One region of the Geobacillus sp. FSL K6-0789 genome, then DNA from elsewhere that is predicted to be linked to it. Evidence: riboswitches for the same ligand, from Rfam matches in the RefSeq annotation. Region 1 holds a riboswitch; each other region holds the start of a gene.
What was found. Region 1 has a riboswitch for cobalamin ahead of NSQ51_RS10270 (ABC transporter substrate-binding protein). Riboswitches for the same ligand answer to the same signal wherever they lie in the genome.

Region 1 (9,661 bases):
GAAGAATACTTGACTCTTCGAGAACTGTGCCATATTGCCAAGAACATGTACAACGTCGGATTGTACAATGTCAGACAATACTATTTTGAACACAAGGAATTTCTTAATTATGAGAAAAATTATCATCTTGCCAAAACTAACGAAAACTATAAGCTGTTAAACAGCAACATGGCACAGCAAATTTTAAAAAAGGTCAATGAAGCCTTTAAATCTTTCTTTGGTTTGATCAGTCTTGCCAAACAAGGAAAATATGACCACAAGGCTATCAGTATTCCAAAATATCTTAAAAAAGATGGCTTTCATTCACTGATCATTGGCCAGATTCGTATAGACGGCAACAAATTCACGATACCGTATTCTCGCCTATTTAAAAAGACTCACAAGCCTATCACGATAACGATTCCGCCTGTGTTACTGGACAAAAAGATTAAGCAGATTGAAATCATTCCTAAGCATCATGCCAGGTTCTTTGAGATTCAGTACAAATATGAAATGCCTGAAGATCAAAGAGAATTAAATGACCAAAAAGCACTGGCAATTGATTTAGGATTAAACAATTTTGCCACTTGTGTCACATCAGACGGCAGATCATTCATCATTGATGGGCGGAGATTAAAAAGTATAAATCAATGGTTTAACAAAGAAAATGCCAGACTTCAAAGCATAAAAGATAAGCAAAAAATCAAAGGCACCACTCGTAAACAGGCTTTGCTTGCTATGAATCGCAATAATAAAGTGAATGATTATATCAACAAGACTTGCCGTTACATCATTAACTACTGTATTGAAAATCAAATTGGCAAACTTGTCATTGGCTATGCGGAAACATGGCAACGCAATATGAATCTAGGAAAAAAGACAAATCAAAACTTTGTCAATATTCCTCTCGGTAACATAAAAGAAAAACTAGAATATCTTTGTGAATTTTACGGCATTGAATTCTTGAAACAGGAAGAATCCTATACGTCTCAAGCCAGCTTTTTTGACGGCGATGAGATTCCTGAATATAATGCCGACAATCCAAAAGAATATAAGTTCAGCGGCAAACGTATTAAGCGCGGCTTGTATCGAACAAAGTCTGGCAAACTAATGAATGCTGATGTCAATGGCGCATTAAACATCTTAAAGAAAAGTAAAGCTGTAGACCTGAGTGTCTTATGCTCTAGCGGCGAAGTGGACACGCCTCAAAGAATAAGGATTGCTTGAAGCAGTCAAACTTCTTTGGAAGCCCCCACTTCAAATTTTCGCTAGAAAATTAAGTGGGGGTAGTTCACTGAATATTCCGTTTATCGCAGCCGCAGGCGATGCAGTGTTTTCCAATTTAGCGCTCATTTTCGCCATCGGCGTGGCGATCGGTTTTTCGAAAGACGGCAACGGCGCCGCCGCTCTGGCCGGCGCGATCGGTTACTTTGTCTTGACAAAAGGGGCCGCCGCGATTGATAAAGACATCAATATGTCTGTGTTGGGCGGCATCAATGAATTAAAAAAATGCAAAACCGTTTGTTTGCTCCCTGTTATAATGAGACAAAAACGAAAGGGAGGAAAGCGGACATGTCATTTGTTCCATGCACGACTGCCATTTATGCATTTAGCAAAAACCACCAACCGGTTCGAACAGTCCAGTCAGGGGAAACGTTTGTCATCGAAACGTACGACTGTTTCCAAAATCAAATTACTTCAAGTGAAACGTCGTTTGACTCGATCGATTGGAATCATATCAATCCGGCGACCGGACCGATCTATATTGAAGGGGCGGAACCCGGTGACATTTTAGCGGTAAAAATTGAACAGATTCGCCTCAAAGGACAGGGGGTCATGACTGTCGGACCAGGGCTCGGGGTGCTTGGAGACCGGATTCCGCAGTTTGAAGCAAAAATGATTCCAGTAGAAGAAAACCGGGCTATATTTGACGAGCATCTTTCTATTCCATTAAATCCAATGATTGGCGTCATCGGGGTAGCGCCGAGCGGTGAGGATGTGTCGTGCGGGACGCCCGGGCCGCATGGAGGCAATATGGATACAAAGCTCATTACAACAGGAGCAACCGTTTATTTTCCTGTATTTGTAAAAGGTGCATTGTTTGCATTGGGTGACTTGCATGCGGCGATGGGGGACGGCGAAATCGGTGTGTCTGGAATTGAAATTCCAGGGGAAGTGACGGTTACCGTCCGGGTGATGAAAGGATATTCGCTCAACCATCCACTGTTGCAAAACGATGATGGCATTGCGACGATCGTCTCGGCCAAAACATTGGATGAAGCGGTCAAACAGTCGGTTGCGGAAATGGTTGATTTGCTGTTGCCGCATACTCCGTTGACGCTGAACCATTTGACGATGGTGCTCAGCGCTGCCGGTCAGACACAAATCAGCCAAGTCGTTGACCCGCTCGTCACGGCGCGTTTCTTTGTACCGCGATTTGTGCTTGAAGCGTATGGCATCCGCCTGTTTGAGGATTGAGGAGGGAACGGCGATGGCGCAACTTGAAACGAACACATCGGTTGAGTCGCTCGGTTATAAACAGGAATTAAAACGGTCGCTCACATTTGTTGATTTGTTGATTTACGGGATGGTGTTTATGGTGCCGATCGCCCCTTTTGGCATTTACGGGTATGTAGCGCAAGGGTCAAAAGGGATGGTCGCCTTAGCATACTTAATCGGAATGGTGGGGATGATTTTCACTGCCCTGAGCTACGCTAGAATGGCCGAAGCGTTTCCAATCGCTGGTTCCGTGTATTCCTACGCCCAGCGGGGAATGAATATGTCGGTTTTATGGCAGGGTGGGGCATTTTGCTTGATTACATTTTCGTTCCGGCTCTTCTCTATTCTCGTTAGTGATAAATTATTTTTTGCACAAACAAAAGAGCAACGATTACATCAATCATTTCTTGTTCCCGCTTATCGGCTTTATCATCATCGGTTATGTGTGGGTCAATCTTGACCCGCTCAGCAAAAAGCTCGGATTGATTTGGATCGCGATTGGACTCGTTTACCTGATCTTTTTGCGGCTCACGAACAAAGACTCCCGTCTAAGCGGGGAACTGTAGTCGCTTGTAAGGCCTGACGCCGTCATAAAAGGCGTTGGGTCTTTGATTTTTAGAGGCGATGAAACGTTTTTCCGATCTCGACGTATTACATAGATGAGAGGTATGAGATTACGGCGCCTTGTTAAGGCAAAACGCCGTTCATCCGCCAATAGGCGGGCGCCGATAAAACGTGGAAGGAGCCGGAGGAACATGAGCATGTTTGGAAAAGTCGCCGCCGATGTGCTTGGGTTAAGCGACATCGGTTCGGTCATTCAGCCGAAAGACTATGACAAAGTCGATGCCGATGATTATGTGATGCACGAGGATGGGGAGAAAATCTATTTTCTTATCAAATCAAAATCGGATGAGTATTGCTTCACCAACCGCGCGCTCATTCATTTGGACGGCACGAGCGCCGCGAGCAAAAAACGGACGCTGCGCCGCTACGATTACTACAAGCATCCGATTTCCGACGTATCGCTCGAAACGGCCGGGACGGTCGATTTGGATGCGGAAATTAAATTTAAAATTGGACCGCATTCCTACTCCATTGATGTGCATAAAAAGCATATTGAGGAACTGAAAGATTTGTATAAATCGCTGTTGGCGATCGCGGAGATTTGCCATGAAAACGAAACGAAGTTCCACTATGCGGAGCGGAGTTTGGAACTGGCGGCCAAGGTGTTGGCCAACATGCGCGGTGACGGCGCCAATGTATCGGCGGATTTTCAAGCCGTGAATGAATACGCTTTTCGCTGGCTGACGGAAGCGAAAAAGAACTATACGGTGAAGGATTTCGGCTTTGTGTTTGACAAATATATTCAACAGTGACGAGATGAAGGTTGTATCGGGGAAAGACGCCGTGCCAGAGGTGGGGCGTCTTTCCTAATTTTTTTAGCGACATATGGAAAAGGAACGTTTCTCCGCAGCCGGAAGAAACTCAAAAGATGAGGTTTGTGGGAATCGATGAATAGGCAACATGGCGGCATTTGACATCGCGGAGCTCGATGCAACGGCGCATGCGGAGTTCCGTACAAAACACGGACACTGGAGCCGAGCTGCCTGACCGCAAAAGTGATCGATGACCGCCTGCCGCCAGCCCACTGTAAAATTCACAGTTGTCAAATGCCAGGCCTTGCTTTAATATAAAAATGTCCATATCCGACAAATTCATCAACTCGCAGCAAGGCGCCGAAAAGGCTTAATAGGGAATCCGGTGGGAATCCGGAGCTGTCCCCGCAACTGTCAATGCGGACGAAATGAAATCGCCACTGTACGGACAGATGGCTTGCGCTGTTTTCCGTACGGGAAGGCTTCAGAGTAGGATGAAGCATGAGCCAGTAGACCTGCCTTGCTTGCCGCAGTTTCCGAATCTTCGGGGGGTGAGACGTGGAAACAGTCGTACAGGGCATTGTTGTGCCCATTGGCGGTCTGTTTCGTGCTCATTCCCCGTTCGGACGGAATGGGCTTTTTTGTTGTACATACATCATCGAAGGGGGAATGACGGATGAAACGTTGGACATGGCCGGCGGTGGTGGCGGTGTTCTTCCTTTTGGCCGCCGTGCTGGTCGGCTGCAGCAGTGGAGCCAATAGCAACGTCCAGCCTGCGAAAAAAGAAGAACCGAAAACGGAACAAGCGGCGTTTCCGGTGACGGTGAAAGACGGGCTTGGCGAGGATGTCACGATCAAAGCGGAACCGAAAAAAATCGTCTCGCTCATCCCGAGCAATACGGAAATCGCCTATGCGTTGGGGTTGGGCGATAAGATCGTCGGCGTCAGCGATTTTGACAATTATCCGGAAGACGTCAAAACGAAAACGAAAATCGGCGGCATGGAATTCAACGTCGAGAAAATCATTTCGCTCAAACCGGATCTCGTCTTGGCCCACGCGTCAAGCGCCCATAACTCGCGCGATGGCCTCAAGCAATTGAAAGACGCCGGCATTACCGTGCTTGTCGTCAATGACGCGAAGTCGTTCGACGATGTATATGCGTCCATCGACTTGATCGGCAAAGCGACCGGGACGACAGACAAAGCGAAGCAAGTGATTGATGAGATGAAAGAGAAGCTTGCGAAAATCAAAGAAAAAGCGAAACAAATCCCGGCGGACAAACAGGCCAATGTCTGGATTGAAGTGTCGCCGCCGCCGCAAATTTATACGGCCGGCAAAGGGACGTTTATGGATGAGATGCTTCAAGTGATTTCGGCGAAAAACGTCGCCGGCAGCTTGGAAGGCTGGCCGATGGTGACGGAAGAAAAAGCCGTGGCCTATAAGCCGGATGTCATCATCACGACATACGGCGGAGCGAAGCAAGTGTTGGCGCGCGCCGCTTGGAAAGACGTGCCGGCGGTGAAAAACAAGCGGGTGTATGACGTCAACACCGACTTAGTAAGCCGACCGGGTCCGCGCCTTGTCGAAGGGGTCGAGGAACTTGCCAAAGCCATTTACCCGGATGTGTTCAAGTAAAATGTGGATGTATATATTGGCCGTCACCGCGGCCGTGTTATCGCTTCTCGTAGGGGTATCGACAGGATCGCTGTCGATTCCCTTTTCTTCTATTGTCCGCATTTTGGCGGCTGAATGGTTCGGAGCGGCGCTGCCTCGCCACATTCCGGCTGATTGGGTGCCGATCGTGATGGCGATCCGCTTGCCGCGCGTCGTGCTTGCGTTTTTGGTCGGGGCGTCATTGGCGCTGGCCGGGGCCGCGTTTCAAGGGCTGTTAAAAAATGCGCTCGCCGATCCGTACACGCTCGGTGTCTCGTCCGGCGCGTCGGTCGGGGCGGTGCTCGTCATCTTTCTCGGCTGGCAATGGCCGTTCTTTGGCACGTTCACGCTGCCGGTCGTGAGCATCTTGTTTGGCATGGCGACGCTTGCCGCCGTTTTGGCGTTCACTCGCACTGTGGAGCGGCGCATGTCGGTTGAGACGATCATTTTAGCCGGCATTATCTTCGGCGCGTTTTTCAGCGCGTTCATTTCGCTCATGATCGCGTTGACCGGGGAAGAATTGCGGCAAATCATCTCATGGCTGATGGGGAGCGTGGCGATGCGCGGCTGGAAATACAGCGGGCTGTTGCTGCCGTTTTTTCTCGTTGGGGCCGCAGTGCTCATCGCCAACAGCCGCGAGTTGAACGCGTTTGCCTTTGGCGAGGAGGCGGCGCTTCATGTCGGCGTTGATGTTACGCGCCGAAAAGTCATCATTTTGACGGCAGCGGCGCTGCTCACCGGCGCGGCGGTGTCGGTGTCAGGGACGATCGGCTTTGTCGGGCTTGTCGTTCCGCATATGGTTCGGCTTGTGTGCGGGCCGAACTACCGGGTGCTGTTGCCGCTGTCGCTCTTGTACGGCGGTGCGTTTCTTGTGCTTGCCGATGTGGCGGCGCGGACGATCATTGAACCGCGCGAACTGCCGATCGGCGTCATTACGTCGCTGATCGGCGCTCCGCTATTTGCCGTCTTGTTTTTCCGAAAAACGAAACGAAAGATGGGATGACGATGCTCGAGGTGCGGGCCGTATCGCATCGATACGGGCAGCAACAAGTGCTTGATGGTGTGACGTTTGCCGTGGAAAAAGGCGAAATATTCGGCATCTTAGGGCCGAATGGAAGCGGGAAAACGACTTTGATCAAACTCATCAGCAAAGAGCTGCCGCTGGCAAGCGGGGAGATCGTCATCGATGGCCGAAAGCTCTCGGCGCTGTCTGCGAAGCAATGGGCGCGGATGGCCGCCGTCTTGCCGCAGACAGCGGAGGCGGCGCCCGGCTATACGGTGAGGGAAACGGTGGCGCTCGGCCGCTATCCTCATCAGCGCGGCTTCTTTCCGACGTGGACGGAGGACGATGAAGCCGCCCTCCGAGACGCGCTTGCGGCCGTCGGCCTGACGGGGAAAATCGATGAACCGCTCGAACGATTGAGCGGCGGCGAGCGGCAGCGCGCCTATTTGGCCCGCGCACTCGCCCAAGAGCCCAAGCTGCTCTTGCTCGATGAGCCGACGAACCATATGGATGTGAGCGGCCAAGTCCGGCTTTTGGACCGGCTCGCCGAAGCGGCGCACGCCCGCGGCTTGACGGTCGTCGCCGTTTTCCACGATATGAATGCGGCGAGCTTGTATTGCGATCGGGTGCTCGTGCTGAACAAAGGGAAAATAGCTGCGCTCGGCGCCCCTGCGGATGTCATGACGCCGGCGTTGCTTGAGGAAGTGTTTGCCGCGCCGATTGTGCGTCTGGCCCATCCGGCGTCGGCAACGCCGATGTTTTCGTTCATGCCGAACAAGAAGCAAGGGGAATCGCCGGTCGGCGGGCTGCGGCTTTCCTTTCTTGATGACGCCGCTGTGCTTACTGCGGCCGCGCCGCTTCGCGTCCTGTCCTCGGCATTGATCGGCGCCGGATTTCAATGGGCGACCCATTTTGTCAACCGCCAAGTCGGGTTGGATTACGATTGCAGTGATGCGGAAGGAGACATGCGCCGCTATTTGGAGCAGCACGGGTTTCCGCCGGAACGAACGGTCGGCATGATGACAGCGGTTGATGTCCGGGATGCTGTTTGGCTTCAGAAAGAAGGGGAAGCGTTTTCGGTTGCGGTCATGGCGACCGCTGGCGTCGGCAATGCCGTCGATGCCGCTCGGGCGTGCCAGCATCAGCCGCTAGCGGCAAGACCGGGGATGATCAACATGGTGGTGGTCATTGACGGAGTGCTGACGGAAGCAGCGTTTGTCCAGGCGGTGATGACAGCGACAGAAGCGAAGGCAAAAGCGCTCGCCGACCGTTCGGTTTGCGACCCGGAAACCGGGACGCTTGCCACCGGTACGTCGACCGATTCGCTCGCTGTGGCGGCGACGCAAACCGGGCAGGTCTTTGCCTATGCCGGAACGGCGACGGAGCTTGGCCGGGCGCTCGGCCGGCTTGTGTATGAGGCAACAGTTGAGGCGCTTGGCCGCTGGGAGAAGCGGAGGAAACGGCGATGACCCATTTGGCCGCATTGACGTTGGCGCTGTTTCTCGATGCCCTCGTGGGCGATCCGCGCTGGCTGCCGCATCCGGTGCGCGGGATGGGAATGATGATTGCGTGGCTTGATCGCCGCTGGAATCAAGGAACAAAGCGGCGGACGAAAGGGGCGGCGGCCGTGGCGGTCGTGTTGGCCGCTGTTTACGGGATATCGGCGTTCATCGTTTATGTGGGCTACGCGCTGTCCGTATACGTAGGGGTGGCGATCGAGGCGGCCCTCATTTTCACCGCCATTGCGACGAAAAGCCTCGCTGAGGCGGCTGAGGACGTGCGCCGGCCGCTGGAAGCAGGCGATCTTCCTGCGGCGCGCCGCGCGCTGTCCATGATCGTCGGCCGCGACACCGAGCGGCTCGATGAAGCCGGCATCACCCGCGCCTGCGTGGAGACGGTGGCGGAAAACACGAGCGACGGCATCACCGCTCCGCTCTTTTATGCGGCCTTGGGCGGTGCGCCGCTCGCGTTATTGTACCGGGCGGTGAACACGTGTGATTCCATGATTGGATACAAAAATGAGAAGTATCGCGAATTTGGCTGGGCGGCCGCGCGGCTGGACGATGCGCTCAACTACATTCCAGCGCGGCTGACGGCGCTTGTGATGGTGTTGGTCTTTGGCGGCCGCCGCTTTCGTTTGGCGCTGTCGATCTTATTTCGCGATGCCCGCCGCCACCCAAGCCCGAACAGCGGCTGGCTTGAGGCGGCGATGGCCGGGCTGCTTGGGGTGCAGCTCGGCGGAACGAATACATACGGCGGTGTGGTCTCGAGGAGGCCGACGCTCGGTGACCCGGCCGCCCCGCTTCGCGCCGCCCACATTCGCCAAGCGGTCCGCATCATGATTGGAACGGTGCTAGTGTTTACATTATTGCTATGGATTGGGGGGATAATCGTTGCGTTGGCCGGCGCATGGGGCGAATCCGCGCGCGTTGTATGAGCAATGCGGATTGGCCCCTCCAGACGAATACATTGATTTCAGCGTCAATACGAATCCGTACCGGCTGCCGCCGTCAGCTTGGCCGAGCGGTGAGGAGTGGATTCGCTGGGCCGGGGAGTATCCGGATTCGGAAGCGAAGGCGCTCAGGGAGCTCGTTGCCAAGCAGGAGCAGATTCGACCCGGACAAGTGCTGATGACGAACGGGGCGGCGGAGGCGATTTATTTGTTGGCCGCGCTATTTGCCGGTCGGCGCGTCGGCATCTTGGAGCCGACGTTTTCCGAGTATCGGCGCGCCTGTCTCGCTTATGGATGCGATGTGGAGGGATTCGCGGCCGATGAAGCGCGGGGCTTTTCTTATGACTTGGATGAAGCGACTGCCTGGGCAGGCAAGCAAGACATTATCTTTTTATGCCATCCGAACAATCCGACGGGGACAGTGATGGAGGAAGGTGAATTGAGATCACTGGTGGACGCGGCGCACACGGCTGGCACCTATGTAATCATCGATGAAGCATTTTATCCGTTTTGGCGCGGCGGGTTTACGGCGATGCGCTGGTTGGGACGCTATCCGCGCCTCATTGTGCTTCGATCGTTGACGAAAATCCATCACCTGGCCGGCGCGCGCCTTGGTTATGTCGCTGCTGACGAGGCGGTGATCGCTTCGCTGAAAACGCATCAGCCGCCATGGAGCACAAACGGCATCGCCCAACAAT
Region 2 (9,661 bases), 270 kb from region 1:
ATACGGGTGGGGAATTTGGGTCATCACGCTTTCGGCTGCGATTCGATCGTGGCAAGATGCTTCCGTCACCACATACCCCATTGGCAGCCCTTGATCGGTCACTTGAAGGTGCAGCTTCAACCCGTAGTACCATTGCTTTTTGGAAGCGCAATACCCGATGTCGGCGATCTCTTGAAACCGTTTGACGCGATGCATTCTTGCCGTATGGCACAATGGGAGCGGCAAGCTGTCCACGACGGCATAGGCATGATGTTGGCCGCGTTTTGCTCACGACGGCGATCCATTTGATAGCGAAGCCAAGCGCCCGGCAACGGCGGTTATACCGGGAACGTTCGAGAAACGAGCCGTTTGTGAACAAATTTCCCGTGACAAAACGATGCCACGCCCGTTCAGAAGTAAAACCGAGCAACTTTCCTAAAAGATGAATCGCGATGACCACGGCGTCTTCCTGTTTGACCAAATGGCGGTTGCGACGCTGTAGGTACATCTGAATCGATGACAGTTGAGCAGAAACAAAAACGAAAATGGCGGCATATTGCTTTTGAATCTTGGGCCCGATCTGTAGTAAAATGAAAGTGCTCTTGCATGGGGATTCTCCTTTCGAATGGCAGGTCGCACTTTCATTCTACAGGAGATCCGCCAGCAAGGGCTATTTTTATGCTTGCCCAAGTTTATCTAGCACCACGGGTAACCATAATAACATTATGTAAAAAATAAGCTCCCCCTGGCTCCCTGAAGGCGGGTCAATGACGGGGCAAACGACGGCAGGCGGCAATGCGGCCAGGGCGGTCTGGATAATCGGTGAACACACCGTCCACGCCCATGGCGCATAGGCGAGCGAGATCGTGTGGTTCATTGACGGTATAGACGTGAACCATGAGCCCGCGGCCATGGGCGGCGCGCACCCACTCTTCGGTGACGGCTGGGAGCGGCAAGCCGATGCCATCGGCATAGACGGCGATTTGTTGCAACAGCTCGTCGCGGCCACTTCGCGCTTCCTTTTCGCCGACCAATTGAATGAGCGGGACGCCGCGCGGGATGAGCGGGCGGAGCGCCTGCAAACTTTCTGGATGGAACGATTGAAACATGACGCTTCCGCGCTGGAGAACGCCGTGTTTTTGCAATAGGCGGGCGACCGCCCGTTCGATGCCGGGCTGTTTCGTTTCGACGTACAACGGAACGTTTACACGTTCCGCTTTCAGCATCCGAACCACCTCATCAAGCGTCGGAACGCATTCGCCGGCAAAGCGTGGATCGAACCACGATCCGGCATCCAATTTTTTGAGCTCACGCAATGAAAAATCGCTGACCCGCCATGGCGACCGGTGTGGGTAGACCGTTTCGACATTTGTCGTCCGGGCGAGCGTCGCATCATGCAGGGCAACGAGCTTCCCGTCTTTCGTTGCGCGCACATCGACTTCGATATAATCGGCATTCATGCGGGCGGCGAGGCGGTAGGATGAGAGCGTATGCTCCGGCGCGTGTCCGGACGCGCCGCGGTGGGCGATGACGGTGGTTTTCGGCTGGCTGGGTGGCTGCCAGGCAGCCGCGGCCGCTAAGACGATCGGCAGCGATAACAAAAACAATGCGCAAAGATAGATGCGAAAAACCGTGATCCGGCGCATAGACATCTCTCCCTTCCAGTATCATATCGGAAAAACAAGTGCGAGAGAAAACGAGGGGATATAGCAGGGAAAGGATGTTTGTACCGATAGTGTCGCACATCAAGCAAAAGAATATTCAGGTTGATGCATAACGTGCACCATCATGACGCATACTGTAAACGACAACAAAACGTTGGGCTATAGCCAAGCGGTAAGGCAACGGACTTTGACTCCGTGATGCGCTGGTTCGAATCCAGCTAGCCCAGCTGAATCGCCGGACGGGGTCCGCACGTCCCGGCGGCCAAAACGGCTTCCGCCATGTTGTGCGGGGCCGTTTTTTCGTTCGCCGGAAAGCGGGGACGAGAACATCTTCGGGGACGAGAACATCTTTTTATCGTTTTCAGCGGCCCCGCAAGGACACGCATCCGATGCCCGAGCAGAAGCAGCGCCGCAAAAAAATGTGGTGTCGGCAGGATTTTGACGAATGGTGGCGAATGAAAAAAAACGAAAGGGGAGAGGATCATGAAAACAGCTGATTTATGCGATCAATGTTTAGATGAGTTGCAAGTGTGCGAACTTTCGTTTCAATCGTACGGCGGAAAACGGATGTTTTCCGGGCCGATCGCGACGGTCGACGTGTTTGAGGACAACGTCCTTGTCCGTGAAGCGCTCGAGACGGTGCTGCCGGGGACGGTGCTCGTGGTCGATGGAAAAGGCTCGCGCCGCGTGGCGCTATTAGGCGACCGGTTGGCGCAAATCGCCTGCGACCGGGGGCTTGCCGGCGTCATCATCCACGGCTGCATTCGCGATTCGGCGGAAATCGGCCGCATGCCGCTTGGGGTCATGGCGATCGGCACGTGCCCAGTGAAAAGCAAAAAAGAAGGAAAAGGCGTCCGCGACGTTGTGCTCGAGTTCGGCGGCGTCCGCTGGGAGCCGGGCGCATACGTGTACGCCGATGCCGACGGCGTTGTCGTCGCCCGCGAAGATTGGTCGGCAAAAAACGGTTGACGGCAACGCATTGGTTGTACTACGATGAAAACGGATGCTTGTTCCATGACAGCGCATATATGGCGGTAAGACAAACAAGGTGCCTAAGCCTGCTCTAGGGTTTGGGTGAAAAGGGAAGCCCGGTGAAAATCCGGCACGGTGCCCGCCACTGTGATGGGGAGCTTTGCGGCAACAAGTCACTGAAGGATGCTTCGGGAAGACGCCGTCAAGCGATGATCCTAAGTCAGGAGACCTGCCTTGTTTGGATCGGACGGATGCCTACGGGACTATAGGCAGACGTGCGGGAGAATGATGGCTGCATTGGGCCTGTTTGGGCCGTTTACGGCTTTCGTATACATTTTTCTGCACCTCTGCTGTAGAGGTGCTTTTTCTTTTGCCGAAAACCTGCCCGTCTGTCTGCGTCTAAATTCTATCATTCTAGCCAAAAAGGGGGGATTCGGTGGCGACATGGGATTTGCGGGGAATGAAGCATCATGTGCTCATTTGCAACGGAGGGACGTGCCTCCGCCATGGCGGGGATGATGTGACAACGGCGGTGCGCGAGGAGATCGCCCGTCTCGGGCTTGACGACGCTGTCCATACAACAAGGACGCGCTGCAACGGACGATGCCAAGACGCGTGCGTGATGATCGTCTATCCGCAAGGCGTCTGGTATCGACAGATAACGCCGGAGCGGGCGAAGGAGGTTGTGCGCGCTCATTTGGGTGAGGGGGTTCCGATGCGGGAGTGGGCGACGTATGAATACGAAGGCGAATTGGTGTTGACGCCAGCCGGCGAACGGGAGGCGCCAAGCGGAAAACGGAAAACGGAACATGCTGCGAAAGGAGTGAAGGGATAAATGAAGAGAGCGGTTCGATGGAGCAAAATGGCGGCTTTGTTCGTTTCCTATTTTTTGTTGACGAATGAAAATGAAGCGTATGCCATGCACATTATGGAAGGATTTTTGCCTGTCAAATGGGCGCTGTTTTGGTGGCTGTTGTTTTTGCCGTTCTTTGTGTTCGGATTGCGGCGGCTTGTGCATACGCTGAAGCAGCACCCCGAACATAAGCTTCTGATGGCGTTAGCTGGCGCGTTTACATTTGTATTGTCGGCGTTGAAAATTCCATCCGTCACCGGCAGCAGCTCGCATCCGACCGGGATCGGCTTCGGCTCGGTTTTGTTTGGACCATGGGTGATGGTGGTGATCGGCACAGTCGTTCTTCTCTTTCAAGCGCTGCTTCTTGCCCACGGAGGAGTGACGACGCTTGGGGCCAATGCGATGTCGATGGCGATCGTCGGCCCGTTCGTCGCGTACGGAGTGTATCAACTGTGCCGAAAAGGGGCGGTATCCAATCGAGCGGCTTTGTTTCTTGCCGCTTGTTTGTCTGATTTGGCTACATATGTCATGACGTCCCTGCAGCTTGCCCTGGCGTTTCCGTCTCCTGATGGGGGAGTCACCGCCTCGTTTTTGAAATTCGCCGGCATTTTTGCCATTACTCAAGTGCCGTTGGCGGTGACGGAAGGCATCATAACGGTAATCGTCTGGAACTGGCTTTCCTCCTATCAAGCTTCTCCGCTGTTCCAAAAGGAAAAGGAGGCGTAATGCGATGAAGAAAAATGGCTTGCTCGTGTTGCTGGCTGCTTTGCTTGTCATCATTCCTCTTTGGTGGGCGCGCGGATCGGAATTCGGTGGAACGGACGATCAGGCGGAAAAAGCCATTCAAACGCTCAACCCGCATTATCGGCCGTGGTTTGAGTCGATCTTCACCCCTCCAGGCGGCGAAGTCGAAACGCTTCTGTTCTCGCTGCAAGCCGCGCTTGGCGCCGGCGTGATCGGCTACGTCGTCGGGTTGTACAAAGGGCGTTCGGAGCGGAAAAACAGCCATGATTCGCGAGTTTGACCGTTGGGCGTATGACAACCGGCTGCGGGCATGGCGGGCGGAGTGGAAGCTGATCGTGGCGTTTGTTATGCTTGCCGTTGTCATGATGGGCGGCTGGCGCGAACAATGGCTTGTGCTCATCGGAATGGCGTATTGGATTGTCGCTCGTGCACGAGTGCCGTTTTCCGTGTATGGAAAAGCGATGCTCGCCGCCTCCGTTTTTTTAGGGCTCAGCCTGCTGACGCTCGTTGTGTCCGTGTCGGTTCCTTTTCAAATAACTTTCATCGACAGCCAGCTGCAGCCGGCTGCAAAGCTCGCCGTCCGCTCCCTTGCCGCCTGGTCGTGCTTGTTTTTCCTTCTCATTACGACGCCGGCGCCGGACTTGATTGCGGTGCTGAGGCGAATGCGGCTGCCGGCGGCGCTCGTGGAACTTTGCTTTCTTATGTATCGCTTTATCTTTTTGCTCGAGCAGGCGGCCGCAGAGCTGATGCTGGCGTTGCGGGCCCGCAGCGGGGGAACGCATTGGCGGCATGGCGGGATGCTGATGTACCAACTATGGATGAAAACGTGGCAGTCGTATGAAGCGTTCAGCCGTTCGCTTGCGGCGCGTGGAGGCGTCGCGTCGGCTGGGCATACGCATCAGCGGGAAAAAGCGCATGTGCCTCTTGTCGATGTTGCGGCCGGCATCATCATGGCCTTGCTGCTTGGGTGGGCATGGCGGAAAGGGTGAAAACGTTGCTGCTGCGAATGGAACGAGTGAAATACGCTTATCAAGCAGAACGGTACGTGCTGAATGGGATTGATTGGGAAATTCCAGAGCGAAAAAAATGCGCCTTGATCGGGCCAAACGGCTGCGGCAAAACGACGTTGTTTCTTCATTTGAACGGGCTGCTGCGGGCGCAGGAAGGAGCGGTGTATTGGAAAGGGCGCAACATGTATGAACGCGGCGCTGATTGGACGCAATGGCGGCGTGAAGTCGGCATCGTCTTTCAAAACCCGGAGCATCAAATCCTCGCCCCGCTCGTGCGTGATGAATTGGCGATCAGCTTAGTCCATGCCGGAATCGATCGAGAAAAAATGAGGGAGGCGCTTGCCGCGATTACGGCGGAATACCACCTTCAATCTTGGCTGGACCGCCCGACCCATCAATTCAGTCTCGGACAGAAAAAATGGCTGACGCTCTGCTGTACGATGGCGGCCAAGCCGGACTTGCTCGTATTGGACGAACCGACCGCCTATTTGGATCAGCATCAGACAAAGCAGTTTCTCAAACAAATTGACGCCATTCACCAGGCGGGGACGACTGTGTTGATCGCCACCCATGACATGGATTTCGTCTGGCAGTGGGCGGATGTCGTCGCAGTCATGCACGAAGGACGGATCGTGATGCAAGGGGCGCCCGAAGACGTATTCGCCGACCGCCAGCGGCTGTTGGACATTCGCTTGGATGTTCCGCTGTTCGTGCGGCTTTGGCAAGCATGGCGGCCAGAGGAAAAGATCGTCCCCGATGTGTTGCGCCGTGAAAGGGACATGAGCGGCGAATGGAGTGTGAAAAATGGGTGCTAGTCGGCAAAAGGAGGGATCATGATGAGCGGCAAATTGCTCATTGTCGGCTTCGGCCCGGGAAGCGTCGACCATATGACGAAACGGGCTCGGGAAGCGATTGAAGAAAGCGACGTCATCATCGGCTACAAAACGTACATCGAACTTGTGCGCGATCTCATTGCTGGAAAAGAGATCATTAGCACGGGTATGACCGAAGAAGTGAGCCGCGCCCAAGCGGCGGTGAAGTGGGCCGAGCGCGGCAAAACGGTTGCCGTCATCTCCAGCGGCGACGCCGGGTTGTACGGCATGGCGGGGCTCGTGTATGAAGTGTTGATCGAAAAAGGGTGGACGAAAGCGCGTCCGATTGAAGTCGAAGTCATCCCCGGCATTTCCGCGATTCATTCGTGCGCGGCGCTGCTTGGCGCCCCGATTATGCACGATGCCTGTACGATCAGTTTGAGCGATCATTTGACGCCGTGGGAGCTGATTGAAAAGCGGATTGACGCCGCGGCGGCGGCCGATTTTGTCATCGCGCTGTACAACCCGAAAAGCGGGCGGCGCACTCGGCAGATTGTGGAGGCGCAGCGCATCCTGCTTCGCCACCGGTCTCCGGAGACCCCGGTCGGTCTGGTAAAAAGCGCGTATCGCGAGCGTCAGCATATCGTCCTCACCGACTTGGCGCATATGCTGGACCATGAAATCGGCATGTTGACGACGGTCATTATCGGCAACTCGACGACTTTTGTTTACGATGGGCTCATGATCACGCCGCGCGGCTACCAGCGCAAATACCAGTTGACTGCCGCCGTCCAGCCGCTCAAGCCGCATGAGCGGCTGCGCAAAGAGGCGGAGCCATGGGCGCTCGACCAGACGAAGCCGCTGAGAGAGCCGGACGAAGAAAACGGAGAAGCGTTTCGGCCGTTTGTCGCGGCTGCCTCCGCTTTCGGCGACGAGAAAGACCGCGGTTTTGCCGCCGTAGCGGTTTTGCCGCCGGCTGTGGACGCGGCCGCGAAGGAAGCTGGATTGGCGCCGGCAGCTTCCGCTTTTCCGCTGCCGGAGGAGCCATTCGTCCAAACGGAAAACCGGCCGTCATCCGCTCTGTTGCATCGGGTGAGAGAAACAGCGGAGGACGCGCTTGTAGCATTGGAAAGAAGAACGACAAAGAAGGCGTCCGCTGTGCTGTTCGAAGCGGCAGTGAGCCCAGGGGTGGCCAACAAGCAGTTTACTCCGGAGCAGCTCATCGCGCTTGCCGAAGCGGTCGGACCGGACGGGAAAATGACGTACACGCCGGATCATTATATCAAAATCGAGCGGGTGACAGAGAATCCAAAAGGGCTTGTCGATCGGCTCGCTGCTGTCGGACTGATGGTAATGCCGGTTGGTGATGTGCTGACGGTGAAGGCATGCGACTTTTGCGATGGAGAGAAAAAAGACGCCATTCCATATGCCGAGGAATTGGCGCGGCGATTTGGGGGCATGGCGCTGCCGAAAGAGTTGAAGCTTGGCATCAACGGCTGCGGCATGGCATGCTACGGCGCGGTGCACGAAGACATCGGGCTTGTGTACCGGAAAGGGAAATTTGATTTGTTTTTGGGCGGGAAAACGGTCGGCCGCAACGCCCATCCCGGCCAGCTCGTCGCGGAAGGCATCCCGCCGGAAGAGATGGTGGCCATTGTGGCGGACATCATTGAACAGTACAAAGAACATGCTTACCCGAACGAACGATTTCATAAGTTTTTTGCCCGCGTGAAACAAATCGGCCGCTTTTCGTACGAGGAGGCCAAGACGGCGGCGAATATCGAAACGCCGGCATGCAGTGAGTAACCTCGGATGGAGCGATATAAAAGAGAGGAGAGCGAATATGAGAGCCATTTTGTTTGTCGGCCATGGAAGCCGCGACCCGGAAGGAAATGAGCAAGTACAGCAGTTTGTCGACCGCCTGCGGCCGCGTCTTTCTGCTTCTTTCCATGTTGAAACGAGTTTTCTAGAGTTTGGCCGTCCGTCGATCAGCGAAGGGATCGCGCGGTGCGTTGAGGCCGGAGCGGCGGAAGTGGCGGTCATTCCGCTCATTTTATTGCCGGCTGGGCATTCGAAGCTGCACATCCCGGCGGAAATCGATGAGGCGAAAGCGCGCTATCCGCACATCATGTTTCGATATGGACGGCCGATCGGCGTCCATGAGCAGACATTTGCTATTTTGCGCGAACGATTGCAAGAAATCGGCGAGCGGCCGGAGCAGCCAGACGACGGCACAGCGGTCATTTTGCTCGGCCGCGGCGGGAGCGACCCGGACGCGAACAGCGACTTGTATAAAATCGCCCGCTTGTTTTGGGAACAAACGGGCTATGCGCTCATCGAGCCGGCGTTTATGGGGGTGACGACGCCGTCGCTTGATGACGCCGTCCGCCGCTGTCTCATGCTTGGGGCGAAGCGGATCGTCGTTTTGCCGTATTTTTTGTTCACCGGTGTGCTCATCAAGCGGCTTGAACAGCAAGTGGCGCAATACCGCCTCGATCACCCGCACGTCTCATTTGCGCTGGCCGATTATGTCGGTTTTCATCCGAAACTGATCGATATCGTGCTTGACCGCCTGCAAGAAGTGCTCGATCAAACGGTGGCGATGAATTGCGACATCTGTCAATACCGGCTGCACGTTTCTCACCATCATCATCACCATCATCACTAAAAAACAAAAAGGGGGAGCGCTGATGATTTTGATGTTGGCAGGGACGAGCGATGCCCGCGAATTGGCGGTGATGATCCAACAAGCTGGCTATTCGGTCACGGCGACGGTCGTCACCGATCACGCGGCCGAACAGCTTCGGTCATCCGGCATTCGCGCCTATGTCGGCCGCTTGGATGCGTCCCAGCTTGCCGATTTGGCCAAAGCCGAGGGAGCCAAAGCGATTGTCGATGCGAGCCATCCATTTGCGGAGGAGGCGTCGAAAAACGCCATGCAAGCGTCGGCCGCTGCCGAATTGCCGTACATCCGCTATGAGCGGCAGGCGTCTTCGCTTTCATCCGAGAAGGTGACATTTGTCGATAGCTATGAAGAAGCCGCCGAGCTGGCGGCGGAAAAAGGCGGCGTCGTGATGCTGACGACCGGCAGCAAAACGCTCGACATTTTCGCCGCCAAACTGCTCAATCGCCCAAACGTGAAGGTGATCGCCCGGATGCTCCCGAGAAAAGACAATTTGGACAAATGCGAGCGGCTCGGGTTTTCGCAAGAGCAGATCGTCATGATGCAGGGGCCGTTTACGAAAGAGCTCGATCGGGCGCTATACCGCCATTTTGGCGTCACGGTCGTCGTCACGAAAGAAAGCGGCAAAGTCGGGTTGGTCGATGAGAAAATCGCTGCCGCCGAGGAGCTCGGCATTGATGTCATCGTCATCCGCCGCCCGCGGCTGTCATACGGCATCGTGCATCACGATTTTGCCGGCGTGCTTGAGTCGTTGAAGCAGCATGCGCCGCTTCCGGCCGTGTAAAGAATGGGATTCTAGTGGCCGCTCATGCAAGCGATCATGAAGAAAGGAGAATTGTCATGGACTTCCATACAACATTTCGTCCGGCGACGGTGCAGCCGGAACAAATTGAAGCGCGCAGCTTTCAAATCATTGATGAAGAGATCGGCGAGCATTCATTTAC
Region 3 (9,661 bases), 1.1 Mb from region 1:
CCGGAGAAGGGACGATATCTGCGACCCCTCCTTGCCGACCGCGGGAATACCGGGTGAACGCCAACCGGTGATCGTCAAGCACCGCTCGGCCCATCACCTCAAAATGCGGGACAGTGCAGCGAAAATCGCGTTCGCTCATGCAAGAGCCATAGGCAAAGTACATCACTTCATCTTTGGAATGGAGAAACACCATCCAATCACCTCCAAAAACTTGTTTGGCGTGTTGCTCAAGCCACTCTTTTCGTTCTGATGGGTACACGTACGTGTAACACGTGTACTTCTCGCCATCAGCATCTATGGCGGTCACGGTGATCCGTTCATAATGGTTAGGCTGTCCCGGGCCGTGATACCCTTCAAGCTGGTCAAGTATGGCAAGCGACGTTTCCGGGTCGCCATGCTGGTTATAGGCGATGGCGCTTGAACCCAGCTGAGCGAAACGTTGAAAAATCGCTTCTCCCCCTCTTCAGCCATACCTCGTCATTGTCGTGCTCCTCTTCCACGAGCCACTGATTCAATTGCTCGCGCAGCCGTTCGATTTCCTGTTTTTTCCCCACTTCTCCCGTCCCCTTTCGCATTCAAAAGCAAGTTTTTTCTCATTATACCAAGGTAAGGCGCCCAAGCCTACCGTCCGACAACAAACCGCAACATCTCTTTTCCTTTTCTCTTCCCCATTGTATAATGCAGCGAGAATCCCTCCGTTAATCATGTTTTCCGGCAAAAAACCGCGTTGGACGATGCCCCAACGCGGGTTTCCTTACAGCTCATCAAACCCATTATCGACTTGTACTTTCGTATACTGGCGTGGTTTTTGCTCGAAGAAGTCTGATTTGCCAAGGTCAACTTCTTCATACGCTTTAATCCAGCGGAGCGGGTTCGTCCGGTAGCCGTCAAACGGGCGGTCAAATCCGAGCTGGTGGGCGCGGACGTTGGCGTAAAACTTAATGTACGCTTCCAAATCAGCCAAGTCGATGCCATCGATGTCATTCCCAATGATTTCCCCGGCCCATTCGATTTCCAGCTCTGCCGCTTTCATAAACGTGTTCCGGACGAAATCGGCAAGCTCCGGCGTCCGATACTCCGGGTATTCGTTCAACACTTCCTTGAAAATTTTTGTAAACAAATCAACATGAATGTGCTCGTCACGGTTGATGTAATTGATCATCGTGCTCGTCGCCACCATTTTTTGCTGGCGCGCGAGGTTGTAGAAAAAGGCGAACCCCGAGTAGAAAAACAATCCTTCTAAAATAACGTCAAAGACGATCGACCGCAGCAAGTTCTCCACGTTCGGCTCTTCGGCAAACGCCTTGTAGCCGTTCGTCACAAAATCGTTCCGCTTGCGTAGCGTCGGTTCGTTTCGCCAAAAGTCGAATACTTCATCTTGCTTTGCTTTCGGCACAAGGCTCGAGAGCACGTACGAATAGGAATGGTTGTGAATGACTTCCTGCTGGGCGAGCATGATCATGAGCGCATTGATGCTCGGGTCCGTAATGTAATCAGCGACACGTCCGGCGTAGTCGGTTTGGATGCTGTCAAGCAGCGCCAAGAGTCCAATGATTATCAAAAACGCATCCTGCTCGCGGGCGGTCAGCTGCGGAAACTGCTTCACATCTTGGGCCATATTGATTTCAAACGGCGTCCAAAAGTTGGCGAGCATTCGCTTATATTTCGCATACGCCCATGGGTAGGCGATATCGTCCCAGTTCAACACATTCGAGCAGCGGCCGTTGATAATGCCCGTCGAACGGTTCGGCGCCTCTGGATCCATAATCGGCCGTTTGACTAAGCTGATTGTCATGATCCATTCCTCCCTTTCAGCTAAGCTTCGGCGTGAATCTTTCCCCGGAATCGGCAACGTCTGGGGGAAGACCGTCAGCTCGCGCAAGAATCGCACTCGTCGATCGTCCCCGATGTCGAACGCACGTAATACGTCGTTTTCAGCCCCGACTTCCACGCCGTCAAATGCAAATCGAGCAGCTCTTTTGCCTTAATCGTGTTCACGACGTAGAAGTTAAAGGAGATGGCTTGGTCGACATGGCGCTGGCGGGCGGCGTTTTGCTTGATGCTCCAGCGCTGGTCGATATGGTACGCCGATTTGTAATACCATGTCGTCTGTTCGTTTAAATCCGGCACCGTAACGGGAATCTTATAATCTTTCTTTTCCTCGGCGTACACTTTTAAGAAAATCGGGTCAATGCTCGCTGTACTGCCGGCGATGATCGACGTCGAGGCGTTCGGCGCCACCGCCATCACATAGCCGTTTCGCATCCCATAGCGGGCCACGTCTTGCTTCAGCCGATCCCAATCCAATTCACCGTGGCTTTCGTAGCCGCGCCGCTCAAAATAAGCGCCTGTCTGCCAGTCCGACCCCGGAAACGCCGGGTAGCTCCCTTTCTCTTTGGCGAGCTCCATGCTCGCTTGAATCGCCAAATACGCGATCGTTTCATACAGCTCGTCGGCATAGCGGACCGCTTCGTCCGACTCCCAGCGAATGCCTTTTAACGCCAACAAATGATGCCAGCCAAAGGTTCCAAGCCCGACAGCGCGGTATTTTTCGTTCGTCAGGCCGGCTTGCAGCACAGGGATATTGTTTAAATCAATGACATTATCGAGCATCCGCATTTGAATCGGGATCAGCCGCGCCAAAACGCCGTCGGTCACCGCCCGCGCCAAGTTGATCGACGATAAGTTGCAGACGACAAAATCGCCTGGGATTTTCTCAATGATGATCGTCCCGTCTTTCACATATTGCCGCTTCGTCACTGTCGGGCTTTGGTTTTGCGCGATTTCCGTGCAAAGGTTGCTGCAGTAGATCATCCCGAGATGGCGGTTCGGGTTTTGCCGGTTCACTTCATCGCGGTAAAACATAAACGGCGTCCCCGACTCGAGCTGGCTGCGCATAATGCTTTTCATCACGTCGATCGCCGGCACTTTTTCTTTCGACAGCCTTGGTTCGTTGACGCATTGCCAATATTTCTCGCGGAAACTCCCGCGCCCTTTTTCCTCATCATAAAAATCTTCCAAGCTAAACCCCATCACCTTCCGCACTTCATGCGGATCAAACAAGTACCAGTCGCCGCGCTGTTCGACTTGCTCCATGAACAAATCAGGGATGCACACGCCGGTGAACAAATCATGCGTCCGCAGCCGTTCGTCGCCGTTGTTGAGCCGCGCATCGAGAAACGCAAAAATGTCTTTATGCCATACATCTAAATAGACGGAAATGGCTCCTTTTCGCTGTCCCAACTGATCGACGCTCACCGCTGTATTGTTCAACTGCTTCATCCACGGGATGACGCCGGAGGAGACCCCTTTGAATCCTTTGATGTCGCTGCCGCGCGACCGGATTTTGCCTAAATAGACGCCGATGCCGCCGCCCGATTTCGACAAATTGGCGATGTCGGTGTTGCTGTCATAAATTCCTTGCAAGCTGTCATCGACCGTATCGACAAAGCAGCTCGACAGCTGGCCGTACGACTTCCCAGCGTTGGCAAGCGTCGGCGTCGCCACGGTCATGTATAAGTTGCTTAACGCCCAATACGCTTCCTTCACGAGCGCAAGGCGCCGCTTTTGCGGTTCATTCGCCATGAGCGTCATGGCAATGACCAAAAACCGCTCCTGCGGCAATTCATACAACCGCCGCTCATAATCGCGCGCCAAATACCGGTCCGCGAGCGTGCGCAGCCCAATGTACGTAAACAGCTTGTCCTTCTCCGGATCAAGAAACGCACCGATGGCGTCGACTTCTTCTTTCGTATAACGTTCAAGCAAGAACGGACTGTACACCCCTTGTTCCGTCAGCGCAACAAGCAGCGAGTAGAAATCGCCATACCGCTCGCGTTCATCGTACCCGCGCTGCCGCGCCGCTTCACGGTACAATTGCCGCAAATACAGCCGGGCGCACACAAACGTCCAGTCCGGCTCCTCTTCATCAATGTAAGAAAGTCCTTCCAAAATAGCCGTTTGGTGCAGCTGTTCTACCGTGACGGACTCCTTTCGGCTAAGAAGCTGCCAAACACGCTCGACGTATTCATCAAGCGACAGACGGCCGAATCCAGCGGCGGCTTGCCCAATCAGCGACACAAACTCTTCACGTGAAAACGAAACCGACTTCCCTTGATCATCGAGGATGACCGTTTTCGTCAATGTGGTCATTCGTTTCTTCTCTCCTTCCATAAAAAAATCCGCTCGGGCAGGCGAGCGGATGAAACGACAGACGAAAAAAGGCAGACGAACCCTTTGTTCTTTTCCCCTATCGTTTCATCTTCTCACACCCCGAAGAACATGAAACGTTCCAAGCAAGGCAGGTCTCCTGACTCGTGCATCGTCCTACTTTGTGGCCTTCCCAGCGGCGCGCCGAACAGCTCTTGCCGCCAGTGGCCATCCCATTTCGTCCGCACATACAGTTGCGGGGGCAGTTCCGGATTCGCACCGGATTCCCTATTAAGTCCTGATGGACACCGTTGCTTGGCAGAACAATATGTAGTTGTAAAAAAAGACCTCAAAACCAATATATAGTAGTTTAGCATCCTGATGGAACAAGCATATACCAAAACCGGGAAAATTGCAAGAGCGGGAGAAAGCAAATTTTCTCTTTCGCTTCGCCAAAGGCAAGGAAACTGTCCGCACCATCGAAAAAGGCGTTCTAGGTGTCGCCCTTAGAACGCCCTGTCGTTTCCCTGCTACGCCTCCAAAACAGACGCTGGCCGCTCCTCGCTTTGTGCGGATGAAGCAAAATCGTACTTCTTTTCCACATACACTTGATGCCAAACCATAAACGCCAACACCGTCCACAGCTTGCGGCTGTGGTCCGCCTTGTGGCGGGCATGTTCATCCAGCAGCCGATAGAGCACGTCCTTATGGAACAGATGATCAGTTTCGCTTTCGTTGATGAGCTGTCTCGCCCAGTCATACATTTCGTTTTTCAGCCAGTGGCGAATCGGCACGGGGAACCCTAATTTTTTCCGGTTTAACACATGATCCGGCACGATGCCTTCGGCGGCTTTACGTAAAATATATTTCGTCGTACCGTTGGCTATCTTCATATCAGGGGCGATTTGCCTAGCAACCTCAAATACCTTTTTGTCTAAAAAGGGAACGCGCAGCTCAAGCGAATGGGCCATCGTCATTTTGTCCGCTTTGACTAAAATATCGCCCCTTAGCCATGTATGAAGATCAATATACTGCATCCGGTTGACGGGCGGGTCATGAAGCGTTTCGCGGTAAAACGGAGCCGTCACCGCCGTATATTCGCACCCTCCTCGGTACGTTTTGAGCAGCGCCGCTTTTTCCTTTTCGCTATAGATTTTGGCATTGCCGACATACCGCTCTTCAAGCGGCGTCGTGCCGCGCTCCAAAAAGCTTTTTCCTTTCATTCCGTCCGGAAGCAGCTTCGCGATCATCCGCAACACCGCTTTTACGATGTTTGGCATACGCACAAACAGCCGCAGCGACTCTGGTTCGCGGTAAATGTTGTAACCGCCGAACAGCTCGTCCGCCCCTTCGCCAGAAAGCACAACCGTGACATGCTTTCTCGCCTCACGAGCGACAAAATAAAGCGGCACCGCCGCAGGATCGGCAAGCGGATCGTCCATATGCCACATAATTTTCGGCAGCTCTTCCATATACTCCTGCGGTGAGATGACATAGCTAATGTTGTCTACCCCAAGCTTCTCTGCCGTTTCTTTTGCGACATCGATTTCACTGAACCCTTCCCGCTCAAATCCGACGGAAAAGGTCTTCAGGTGCGGATGGAATTGTTTCGCGATGGCGACGATGAACGATGAATCAATGCCTCCCGACAAAAACGCACCGACCGGCACATCGCTGCGCATATGGACGTTGACCGAATCAAACAGCGCATCGCGGATTTTCTTTACAAGCTCCTCTTCCGATTGGCGAATGGGGTCGAAGGATGCCTTCCAATAACGATGAATCGTGAGCGGTTTTCCGACTTGTTTCTTGAGATAATGCCCCGGCTCCAGCTTGTAAATGCCGGCCGACATCGTCAGCGGCTCAGGGACATATTGGAATGTTAAATAATGCTGCAGGGAATCGCCGTTTAGCGACTCCTGTCCCAGAGCGAGCAAGATGCTTTTCTTTTCCGAAGCGAAAAACGTGCAGTCTCCTTGCTCCGCATAAAAAAACGGCTTAATGCCGAACGGATCCCGCGCCGCAAACACCGTTTTCTCTTGCTTGTCCCAAATGACAAACGCAAACATCCCGCGCAGCTTTTCGACCGCTTTTTCTTTTTCCGCGCTGTAAAGGGCGACAATCACCTCGGTATCCGAATGCGTCGCAAACGAATATCCTTTCGCCGCCAGCTCTTCCCGCAATTCAAGATAGTTGTAAATTTCCCCGTTAAAAATGATCCAATATCGATCGTTTTCATAAGACAGCGGCTGATGTCCCGCCTCCAGATCGATGATGCTCAGCCGCCGAAAGCCAAAACTCACGTAGTCATCAAAAAAATACCCCTCATCGTCGGGGCCGCGATGGGTAATCAGGCGGTTCATCTCCACCAACGTTGTTTTCCATGTTTGCTCAATCGCTCTCGGGCGATCATGAATACAGCCAATAAAACCGCACATGGCGATGATTGTCCCTCCACTTTGCTAAGAAGAATTCAAAAACAACACCAAAAACCTTTTTGTTTAAAACTAAAATGATTTATACAAAGACACTTTCATTCTATCATACACAACATCAAGTTTCAAAAACAATCTGTTTCCATTTTTTCAGGAAAACTGCTTGCAAGATTTTCAGTTTCTCATAATATTAACGATAAAATATGGAGAAAGTGTGAATTTCACCATTTTTGCACATCGATCTGTTACTATAAAAACACACACGTGTTATAAAGGAGTTGAGAATGGCTTGTTAGCGTTTATCCTTTTTTTGACTTTTCTCATCGTTTCCCTTTGTTTTGTTCTCTTGAGAAGACCTCTAAACGGGAGGATGGATCAACTGTCGCTCGGATTGTTTATTTCCTGTTTCTTGCTATTGGCCGCCTCATTATCCTATTATGCAAGTTCGGCCCAGATAGGCGATGCCATCAAAGCCTTCATACAGAACAGAAACAGCAGAGAAACCGACCCGTCCCCGAGCAATCAAGCAAAGGAGGCGAATCGATCAGTTGCCTCTTCAAAGAAACAAGCGCTAAGGACATCCGTCCTGATTGACGCCCCCCTTTTGTCTCAGCTTCCGGAACTGCCAAGAGGATGCGAAGTAACCAGCTTGGCCATGCTCTTGAATCATGCCGGCATTCGCGTCGATAAGATGACGTTGGCGAAACAAATCAAGAAAAATCCTACTCCGTATCAAGTGCGAAATGGCCAAGTGTTTTACGGCCACCCAAATGAAGGGTTTGTCGGCGATATGTATACGTTATCGAAGCCTGGATACGGCGTGTACCATAAGCCGATCAAGCAGTTGGCTGAGCGGTACTTGCCGAACCAAATCATCGACTTAACAGGGCAATCGTTTGAGAACATCTATACATACTTGGCCAAAGGCACACCGGTTTGGGTGATCACCAACACCACCTTTCGTCCTCTTCCTCCCTCTGCCTTTCGGGAATGGCAAACCCCGCAAGGCCCGATCAAAATCACGTACCGGGAACACGCGGTGCTCATTACGGGATACGATGAGCAGTACATTTATTTCAATGATCCATTGACCGCTGTCAAAAACCAAAAAGCGCCGAAACAAGACTTTATCGACGCTTGGGTTCAAATGGGACGGCAGGCGATTACCTACCACCGTTAGACATCGGTGAATCCGAATCGCTTGCCTTTTTTACATTTCAGTTGAACGATTTTCTCCATACATTTTGCACATCTATTTTTTATCATATCATTGCATCTCCCACTACAAACTTAAGGAGGGAAAACGACATGAAAAAATGGCTGCTTGGCGCCATTTTCGCAGGAGTAGCAGCGATTGGCGCAGCTTGCTCAAATCCATCTTCCATGCAGGGACACGACATGTCCGGCATGAATATGGAAAAAGAAAATACTTCCGCTGAAACGAGCAAGCAGCAATTACCTTTGGCAACCAATACAGAAGTATTATCCGGGAAAGAAATTCACCTTACTGCGAAGGAAGCGTTATTACAAATCAACGATCAAGTCAAACTCCCGGTCTACACGTACAATGGATCGGTACCCGGTGCGCAAATCCGCGTAAAGCAAGGGGATAATGTGAAAATTGTTTTAAAAAATGAATTGCCAGAACCGATCACGATTCACTGGCACGGCTACCCTGTTCCAAATAACCAAGATGGAGTACCGGGTGTCACGATGGACGCCATTAAACCGGGTGAAACGTTTACGTATGAATTTACAGCAACCGTGCCGGGAACGTATTTTTATCATTCCCATCAAAAAAGCGCCGAGCAAGTGGACAAGGGATTATACGGTACATTAATCGTAGAACCGAAAAATGAAGAAAAAGTCGATCGAGATTACACGCTTGTATTAGATGAATGGATGAGCGACCCGGACGCCGAAAGCCATATGGACATGAATATGAGCGGCATGGATCATAGTAATATGAATAATGGAAATAGCTCTGATAATCAACAAATGGATATGAACAGCATGGGACATAATATGAATATGTACGATATTTTCACGATTAACGGAAAAAGCGGGGCTGCTGTCCAACCGTTAAAAGTGAAAAAAGGCGAAAAAGTACGGCTTCGTCTGATCAATGCAGGGTACATGGCCCACAAACTTCACCTGCATGGTCATGAGTTTAAAATTGTCGCAACTGACGGGCAGCCGTTAAAAGATCCGCAACCAATCAAAGATGAACTTTTAAGTATTGCTCCGGGTGAGCGCTACGACATTGAGTTTATCGCCAATAACCCGGGTGAATGGTTACTAGAATGTCACGGAAATATGAAAGGTACCGATGGCATGAAAGTGAAAATTCAATACGAAGGACAAGCAAACAATACGGACAAAGCGAACGCAAAAGAAAATCTCCCTGTGGTAGATATTACAAAATACGGAAAATATGAGACAGGTCCATTTACGTTAGACCAAAAATATGATGTAGAGTATACAATGGATTTAGGAACGGCCATGGGCAAAAATGGCATGATTTTCACGATTAATGGGAAAACGTATCCTGACACAGCGCCTATTCATGTGAAGACAGGAGATTTCGTAAAAGTAAAAATCGTGAACAATTCACCTACGGATGTACATCCGATGCATTTACACGGCCATTTCTTCCAAGTGTTAAGCAAAAACGGCAAGCCGGTCACAGGCTCTCCATTGATAAAGGATTCCTTAAATGTAAACCCTGGTGAAGAATATGTCGTCGCGTTTAAAGCGGATAATCCGGGAAATTGGATGTTCCATTGCCATGACTTGCACCATGCTTCAGCCGGAATGGTCACACAAGTAAAATATACCGATTACAAATCGGACTATACCCCAGATCCGAATGACACAACGAATAAAGGTGAATAAAAAAGCTGAAGGGGCTGACCCAAAACACAAATGCGTTTTGGGTCAGTCCCTCTTTTTTTCCGCGCTTGTTACTTTCATTATAACATCTCGCTTTCTCGATATTCTTCAAGAAGAGAAAAAACTTTCCCCAGCCGAGACCCGCTACGTTCTAGATAAAAAAGTGCCCCGTCATCACTTCGAGG

Region 2: it holds a riboswitch for cobalamin, as region 1 does, so the genes downstream of both, NSQ51_RS08730 ((2Fe-2S) ferredoxin domain-containing protein) here and NSQ51_RS10270 (ABC transporter substrate-binding protein) in region 1, are expected to answer to the same signal.
Region 3: it holds a riboswitch for cobalamin, as region 1 does, so the genes downstream of both, NSQ51_RS04405 (ribonucleoside-diphosphate reductase subunit alpha) here and NSQ51_RS10270 (ABC transporter substrate-binding protein) in region 1, are expected to answer to the same signal.

Annotation. Positions count from the first base shown of each region.
Region 1 covers NZ_CP151966.1:1,944,572-1,954,232, reverse strand. The annotation lists gene NSQ51_RS10295 (RNA-guided endonuclease TnpB family protein) at 1-1,206, shown strand, start outside; partial or broken gene NSQ51_RS10290 (PTS transporter subunit EIIC) at 1,274-1,474, shown strand; gene NSQ51_RS10285 (acetamidase/formamidase family protein) at 1,552-2,457, shown strand; gene NSQ51_RS10280 (APC family permease) at 2,471-2,938, shown strand; gene NSQ51_RS10275 (PH domain-containing protein) at 3,240-3,854, shown strand; cobalamin riboswitch at 4,193-4,392, shown strand; gene NSQ51_RS10270 (ABC transporter substrate-binding protein) at 4,531-5,490, shown strand; gene NSQ51_RS10265 (iron ABC transporter permease) at 5,477-6,511, shown strand; gene NSQ51_RS10260 (adenosylcobinamide amidohydrolase) at 6,508-7,980, shown strand; gene cbiB (adenosylcobinamide-phosphate synthase CbiB) at 7,977-8,948, shown strand; gene cobD (threonine-phosphate decarboxylase CobD) at 8,905-9,661, shown strand, end outside.
Region 2 covers NZ_CP151966.1:1,677,090-1,686,750, forward strand. The annotation lists partial or broken gene NSQ51_RS08710 (IS982 family transposase) at 1-587, opposite strand, end outside; gene NSQ51_RS08715 (glycerophosphodiester phosphodiesterase family protein) at 744-1,625, opposite strand; tRNA gene NSQ51_RS08720 (tRNA-Gln) at 1,799-1,870, shown strand; gene rraA (ribonuclease E activity regulator RraA) at 2,127-2,612, shown strand; cobalamin riboswitch at 2,673-2,867, shown strand; gene NSQ51_RS08730 ((2Fe-2S) ferredoxin domain-containing protein) at 3,052-3,450, shown strand; gene NSQ51_RS08735 (energy-coupling factor ABC transporter permease) at 3,478-4,194, shown strand; gene NSQ51_RS08740 (energy-coupling factor ABC transporter substrate-binding protein) at 4,199-4,492, shown strand; gene NSQ51_RS08745 (CbiQ family ECF transporter T component) at 4,476-5,201, shown strand; gene NSQ51_RS08750 (ABC transporter ATP-binding protein) at 5,207-6,037, shown strand; gene cobJ (precorrin-3B C(17)-methyltransferase) at 6,059-7,840, shown strand; gene NSQ51_RS08760 (sirohydrochlorin chelatase) at 7,878-8,702, shown strand; gene cobK (precorrin-6A reductase) at 8,725-9,501, shown strand; gene NSQ51_RS08770 (precorrin-8X methylmutase) at 9,558-9,661, shown strand, end outside.
Region 3 covers NZ_CP151966.1:831,026-840,686, reverse strand. The annotation lists gene NSQ51_RS04425 (gamma-glutamylcyclotransferase family protein) at 1-193, opposite strand, end outside; partial or broken gene NSQ51_RS04420 (gamma-glutamylcyclotransferase family protein) at 254-370, opposite strand; gene NSQ51_RS04415 (hypothetical protein) at 402-554, opposite strand; gene NSQ51_RS04410 (ribonucleotide-diphosphate reductase subunit beta) at 755-1,795, opposite strand; gene NSQ51_RS04405 (ribonucleoside-diphosphate reductase subunit alpha) at 1,870-4,152, opposite strand; cobalamin riboswitch at 4,282-4,477, opposite strand; gene asnB (asparagine synthase (glutamine-hydrolyzing)) at 4,680-6,587, opposite strand; gene NSQ51_RS04395 (C39 family peptidase) at 6,874-7,764, shown strand; gene NSQ51_RS04390 (multicopper oxidase family protein) at 7,893-9,479, shown strand.